2 regions of the Nakamurella sp. genome follow, and region 2 is predicted to be linked to the other one. Evidence: riboswitches for the same ligand, from Rfam matches in the RefSeq annotation. Region 2 holds a riboswitch; the other holds the start of a gene.
What was found. A riboswitch is a leader RNA that binds a small molecule or an ion and turns the genes downstream of it on or off. The one in region 2 is predicted to bind cyclic di-AMP.
Positions count from the first base shown of each region.

Region 1: another riboswitch for cyclic di-AMP. It lies ahead of ACOJUF_RS23230 (transglycosylase family protein); the one in region 2 lies ahead of ACOJUF_RS07220 (C40 family peptidase).

Region 1 is NZ_JBMDXT010000514.1:2,043-5,443, forward strand. It holds gene ACOJUF_RS23225 (glucose-1-phosphate adenylyltransferase family protein) at 1-1,136, opposite strand, end outside; cyclic di-AMP (ydaO/yuaA leader) riboswitch at 1,541-1,739, shown strand; gene ACOJUF_RS23230 (transglycosylase family protein) at 1,745-2,524, shown strand; gene ACOJUF_RS23235 (MFS transporter) at 2,611-3,401, shown strand, end outside.
Region 2 is NZ_JBMDXT010000144.1:2,705-6,105, reverse strand. It holds gene ACOJUF_RS07230 (C40 family peptidase) at 1-342, shown strand, start outside; gene ACOJUF_RS07225 (glycosyltransferase family 4 protein) at 453-1,577, shown strand; cyclic di-AMP (ydaO/yuaA leader) riboswitch at 1,774-1,945, shown strand; gene ACOJUF_RS07220 (C40 family peptidase) at 1,958-3,325, shown strand; gene ACOJUF_RS07215 (metallophosphoesterase family protein) at 3,352-3,401, shown strand, end outside.

The DNA.
Region 1 (3,401 bases), on a different contig from region 2:
TCGGTGTCGGCGGCAATGCGCCGGTGCGACCCGACCAGCACCGGACGCACCGCGTTGACCGCGCCGAGCCGGGCGCGCCGGCCGACGACGCTGCCTTCGGCGATCACCGACCGCGCCACGGTGGCCCCGGACCGGACCACCACGTCGTCCATCAGCACGCTGTGCCGCACCTCGGCCCCCCGCTCGACGACGACGCCCGGCCCCAGGACCGAGTTGACCACCACGCCGGCGACGACCGCGCCGGGCGACAGCGCGGCCCGGTCCAGCGAGGCCGTGCGCCGCACGAGGGCCGGCCCCCGCACCGGCATCGAGGTCAGGATCGGCCAGTCCGGGTCGTCCAACCGCAGCGGCGGGCGATCGCGCAGCAGTTCCAGTTGCCCGTCCAGGTAGGCGGTGGGGGTGCCCAGGTCCCGCCAGTGGCCGTCGTGCCGGACCTCGGCGACGACGCCCCCGGCGACCAGCCGGGGGAGCAGCCGCTCGCCGTAGTCGCCCAGTTCGCCGTCCCGGTGCAGGTCGCGCAGCTGCTCGGCCAGGACGTCCGGTCGATAGGCGAACACCTCGGTGCCGACACAGCGTCCCGACGGTCGGTCCGGTTTGTAGTCGACCGCCCGCACCCGGCCGTCCGCGGCCTGCACGACGAGGTAGCGGGAGACGTCGGTGCCGGGCGGCATGACGGTGGTCACCACCGTCGCGTCGGCGGCCGCGTCCAGGTGCGTGGCGATGACGGTGCGCAGGTCCAGGGTGAGCAGGTGGTCGGCGCTGCAGACCAGCAGCACGTCGGGGGCGAAGGCGTCGATGACCGGCCAGTTGCGGATCAGGGCGTCGGCATTGCCCGACGCGAAGCCGTCCTCCGGCGGGCCCTCGAAGGGAGCGAGGATCCGGAAGCCGCCGCGGGTGCGGTCCAGGTCCCACGGCCGCCCGCCGGCCAGGTGCTCGGCGAGCAGGTGGGGCTCGTACTGCTGCAGGACCCAGACGTCGGCCAGCCCGCTGTGCGTCGCGTTCGACAGCGCGATGTCGATGAGCCGGTAGGTGCCGCCGACGGGCAGGGACGGCTTGGCCCGGCCCGTCGTGAGCGGCCCCAGCCGCGAACCGCGACCGCCGGCCAGGACCACCACCAGGACGCGCACACGGCTCATTCCCTGAGTCTTCCCCGGGTGCGTGCCGACCACGCGGAGTTTCGCCGGGCAAACAACGGGTACCTCGTCTTTCGGTGCGACCGGGCGCCGGTGCACACTCTGTGCGACGGCTGTGGGCCGCCCCACCGGCGTCTGTGCTGTGGACTGCTCCGAACGGGTGAATTTCGGGGAGTGACCCTGCCCGGCTCTCCGGGCCGGACCGGCCGCGGGTGCACCCCGGTTCAGCAGCGCAAACGGGCCGCGACGGTTGGTCGGGTCGATCGTTACCATTCCGTTATGTCCAGATCGGTGCCCTGGACATTCCCGGACCGGTCCGTATCGTCTGTCTGGGCCGGGTTTTCGACCGGCAACCACGTCCACAACCCTCCGGGCCAACGCGCCGAGTGCTGTCCGCTCCGGCCCGGAGACCGTCATCGCAGAAAGGCTAGGACAGCAGCGGGGAAACCAACTTCGGGAGCCGCACGGCTTCCTTGGGGTGAATCCGGCACCGTTTCGGCGGGCCGGACGGGCGATCCCCTGCACCCATTCGCCGGCCGCATCGCGGCGGCCCTGGGTCGCGCCCGAACCCGACAGCTCACCTCGCAGGCGTAGCTAGGGGAAACAACCACATGACGCGTCGTACTGTCGCACGCCATCGCAAGCCCACCAAGGCTCGCACCCTCGCCCTCCGGGGCGCCACCGTCGGCGTCGTCGCCGGCGCCGCCGCCCTCGGCCTGGGCGCCGGAACCGCCTCCGCCGCGCCGGATTCGACCTGGGACTCCGTCGCGCAGTGCGAGAGCAGCGGCAACTGGTCGATCAACACCGGCAACGGGTACTACGGCGGCCTGCAGTTCTCCCAGTCGACCTGGAACGCCTACGGCGGCCAGGACTATGCCGCCCGGGCCGACCTGGCCACTCGTGAGCAGCAGATCGCGGTCGCCGAGAAGACCCTGGCCGGCCAGGGCTGGGGCGCCTGGGCCTGCGCGTACGCGGGCGGGGGCGAAGGCCCGACCCAGCGTTCGGTGAGCGGCTCGTCCTCGTCGTCCTCGGATTCGTCGTCCTCGTCCTCGGATTCGTCCTCGTCGTCCTCGTCGTCCTCCAACCAGGACAGCAGCAGCTCGCAGGCCTCGCGCGGCAGCCGCAGCACCGACAACGACAGCGAGCAGTCGAGCCCCCGCGGCAGCCGGTCCTGGAACCAGGACGCCGCCGACACCAGCTCGTCGTCCTCCTCGGTCAGCTCGGGCAGCGCCGCCGACGGCACCTACACCGTGGTGTCGGGCGACACCCTCTACAAGATCGCCGCGGCGAACGGGGTGTCCGGTGGCTGGGAGGCCGTCTACCAGGCCAACTCCGACATCATCCCGGACCCCGATCTGATCTACCCGGGCCAGGTCATCCGCATTCCGTGACCTGACGCATCCGGGTCCGCCCGGGGTCGATCCACAGCGCGATCGGCCCCGGCCGGACACCCCTGCGAGCCCGGTAGCATCCGGACGTGGGGGGACGCCGGATTGCCGTGACCGCGGCCGGCACGGCGGTCCTGCTCGCCGCCCTCGACGCCTACGTCGTCGTGGGCCTGCTGGTCGACATGGTGCTCGACCTGGGTATTCCGGTGAACCGCCTGGAGCGGGCCACCCCGATCGTCACCGGCTTCCTCCTGGGCTACGTCGCGGCCATGCCGCTGCTGGGCCAGGTGTCCGACCGGTTCGGTCGCCGGCGGGTGCTCCAGCTGTGTCTGCTCGGCTTCGCCGCCGGGTCGGCGATCACCGCAGCTGCCGGGTCCGTCCCGCTGCTGATCGCCGGGCGGGTGGTGCAGGGCGTGGCCGGGGGCGCCCTGCTCCCCGTCACCATGGCCCTGGTCGCCGACCTCTGGCCGGAGCCGCGCCGGGCCGGCGCCCTGGGCGCGGTCGGCGCCGCGCAGGAGATCGGCAGCGTGCTCGGCACGCTGTACGGGGTGGCGGTCGCCGGCCTGTTCGCGTCCTGGCCGTTCTTCGCCGAGCTCCAGCCGGACGGCTGGCGCTGGGTCTTCTGGCTCAACGTGCCGCTGGCGGCCCTGGCCATGCTCGTCGTGCAGCGCACCGTGCCCGCCGGCGTCCGCACGCCCGGTGCCGGGGTGGACGTCGTCGGCGGCGGTCTGCTCGCGCTGGCGCTCGGCCTGCTGGTCGTCGCGCTCTACAACCCCGATCCGGCCCGCGCGGTGCTGCCCCCGTGGGGTTGGCCCGGCCTGGCCGGCGCGGCGGCGGCGCTCGCCGCCGTCGTGCTCTGGGAACGCCGCGCAAGGATCCG
Region 2 (3,401 bases):
GCGGTCGCCGTGGCCGCCGCGCTGTCCAAGGTCGGCTCGCCGTACGTCTACGGGGCCGCCGGGCCGAACGCGTTCGACTGCTCCGGCCTGACCTCCTGGGCGTGGGCGCAGGCCGGCGTCAGCATCCCGCGCACCTCCGGCGGCCAGGCCGGCCTGCCCTCGGTGCCGCTGAGCCAGTTGCAGCCGGGCGATCTGGTCACCTACTACTCGCCGGTCTCGCACGTGGCCATGTACATCGGCAACGGCCAGGTCGTGCACGCCTCGACCGAGTCGCGTCCGGTGTACGTCACCTCGGTGAGCGGGGCCGGCCCGAACGCCACCGGCCACCGGGTGACCGGCTGACCCACGACGGCGGGCCGGGCCGCTAGGCTCGGCCCCACCCGGGGCGGATCGCCCCGGGGTCCGTCCGGCGCCGCAGGGTCGTGCGCAGAAGGGTCGTGGGTGCGCCACTCGTGCGGCGAACGCTGTTGGTGACCAACGACTTTCCGCCCCGGGCCGGGGGAATCCAGTCCTACCTGCTGGCGCTGGCCCAGCGGCTGCCGGCCGATCGGTTGGTGGTGTACGCCCCGGCCTGGCCCGGCGCCGCGGACTTCGATGCGCGGCAGCCCTTTCCGGTCTACCGGCATCCCGGCTCGCTGATGCTGCCCGGCTCGGCGGTCCGCACCCGGGCGGTCGAGCTGATCCGCGACCACGGCATCGGGGCGGTCTGGTACGGGGCGGCGGCGCCGCTGGGATTGCTGACGCCGGCCCTGCGCGCCGAGGGCGTCGTCCGCACCGTCGCCTGCACGCACGGCCACGAGGTCGGCTGGTCGATGGTGCCGGGCGCCCGGCGGGCACTGCGCCGGATCGGCCGCGTCAACGACGTGCTGACGTTCGTCAGTCACTACGCCCGCCGGCGGATCGCCTCCGCGTTGGGGCCGATGGCGGCCCTGGAGTACCTGCCGCCCGGCGTGCTGACCCAGACCTACCGGCCCGATCCCGTGGCCCGCGCCGCGATCCGCCGCCGGTACGGGCTGGGGGAGGCCCCGCTGGTCGTGTCGGTGTCGCGGCTGGTGGCGCGCAAGGGCCAGGACTCGCTGATCCGCGCGGCCGACCGGATCCGCACTTTGGCCCCCGACGCGCGCATGCTGATCGTCGGCGACGGGCCGGACCGGACCCGGCTGACCGGTCTGGTCGACCGCCTGGGCCTGGCCGGCCGGGTCCGGCTCACCGGCGCCGTGCCGTGGTCCGACCTGCCGGCGCACTACGCAGCCGCCGACGTGTTCGCCATGCCGTGCCGCACCCGCGGGCTCGGGCTCGACGTGGAGGGCCTGGGGCTGGTCTTCCTGGAGGCCGCGGCCACCGGGCTCCCGGTGGTGGCGGGCCGGTCGGGCGGGGCGCCGGAGACGGTGCAGGAGGGCCGCACCGGCACCGTGGTGGACGGGCGCGACGTGCCGGCGGTCGCCACCGCGATCGCCGATCTGCTGGCCGACCCGGCCCGGGCCGCGGCGATGGGCGCCAACGGCCGGCGCTGGGTGACGCAGGCGTGGAACTGGGACGCATCGGCCGGCCGGCTGGCCGAGTTGCTCTCCGGCTGACCCCCGACGCCCGATCGGGTGATCGGTTCCCGCCGGATCGCGTGACACCGCTCACAAGCGGTGTGCAATGCGCGTGAATCGATAACGTTGTCAGCCCGAATTGAGAGGTTGGTCATGCGCATTCGGGGTGCCGCCATCCGTGTCGGTGTCGTAATCTATTCGTGACCTGGAGCAGCGGATGTCGCACGGACACCCCTCCGGGTCACCGCCTAATCGATGCCATCGCATCGAACCGGGGACCCAAGTTATGTGTGGGGTGAATCCCGGGTGGGACGACGCGTGCCGCACGGTGCTCCCCGTCCGCCCGGGTAGGGCTACTTCCTGGCCCGAACCCGTCAGCTAACTCGGTCGGCGGCAAGGAAGAAGGGCTTGCCGTACCCGTGACGCACCACCGTGGTTCCCTGCTGCGTGCCGCCGCCGACCGACGACCCAGTGCCGGCCCGCCCGGCCGCACCCGGACCCCGCGCCGGGCCCGCGTCTACCGGATGGCCGGTGGCGTCGTGCTCGCCGCCGCGATGCTCTCGACCGTCGCCGCGCTGCCGGCCGCCGCCGATCCCGGGGTCCGGTCGCCCATCTCCGCCGACGGGGCCCAGCCGGCCGCCGCCGAGCAGCCGGCCCAGCCCGCCGCCGAGCAGCCCGCCCCGGCCGTGGCCGTCCCGGCCACCGCCGAGGAGGCCAAGCAGTCCTGGCTCGACGCCGCCCGCCGGTCCGAGTCGTACAACGAGCAGGTGCTGCCCGCCCAGGCCGCGGTCGACGCGGCCAAGGCCCAGTCCGACGCCGCGGCCGCCGCGCTCGCCGCCGCCGCCGACCGCACGTCCGCCGAGCAGCAGAAGGTCGCCGCCGCGGACGCCGTCGTCGCGCAGTTCCAGGCCAAGGTGGACGCCTTCGCCAACGCCAGCTTCCGCGGGGCGCGGACCGACGACCTGTCCGTGCTGCTCACCGCGGGCAGCCCGCAGGCCTACCTGGACCAGGCCGGGTCGCTCGGCCAGGTCGCCACCGACCAGCAGCAGACCCTGTCCGGGGCGCTGGCCGCCCGGCAGGCCGCCGCGGATGCGCGCGCCGCCGCCCAGGTCGCCGAGGGCCAGGCCCGTGCGGCCAAGCAGGCCGCCGACCAGGCCACCGCGGACGCCCAGGCGGCCCGGGACGCGCTGGACACCGGTCAGGCCCAGCTGCAGGGCGAGATCGCGGTGTACCAGCTCGCGTTCGCCCAGCTGTCGACCTCCGACATCGACGCCGCGGTCGCCGCCCAGGAAGCCGCCAACCTCGACTCCGCCTCCGTGGCGCGGCAGGCCCAGCAGGCCGCCCAGCGCGACCGCGCGGGCCTGGCCGACGACGCCGCGCCGGTCGGCGACACCGGCCCGGCGTTCGCTGCCTGGGCCGCCGCCCACGCGCCCAGCGCGCAGGCCGGCATCGCGGTGGAGGCCGCCCTGTCCCGGCAGGGCCTGCCCTACGTGTGGGGTGCCGTCGGCCCCGACACCTTCGACTGCTCCGGCCTGATGCTATGGGCGTGGCAACAGGCCGGAGTGGACATCCCCCGCAACAGCGCCGCCCAGGCGGGGCTGCGGGAGATTCCGCTGGACGAGCTGCAGCCGGGCGACCTGGTGACCTATTACTCCCCGGTCAGCCACGTCGGCATGTACGTCGGCGACGGCAAGGTCCTGCACGCCTCCATGCCGGGCGTGCCGATCAAGGTCGTCCCGCTGGCCGCGGCCGGCCCCAACCCGACCGGGCACGCGGTCAATCGCTGACCCGGGGCGCTGCCTAAGGTGGGCCGGTGCGCCTGTCCTTCGTCTCCGACGTCCACGGCAACGTGGCCGGCCTGCG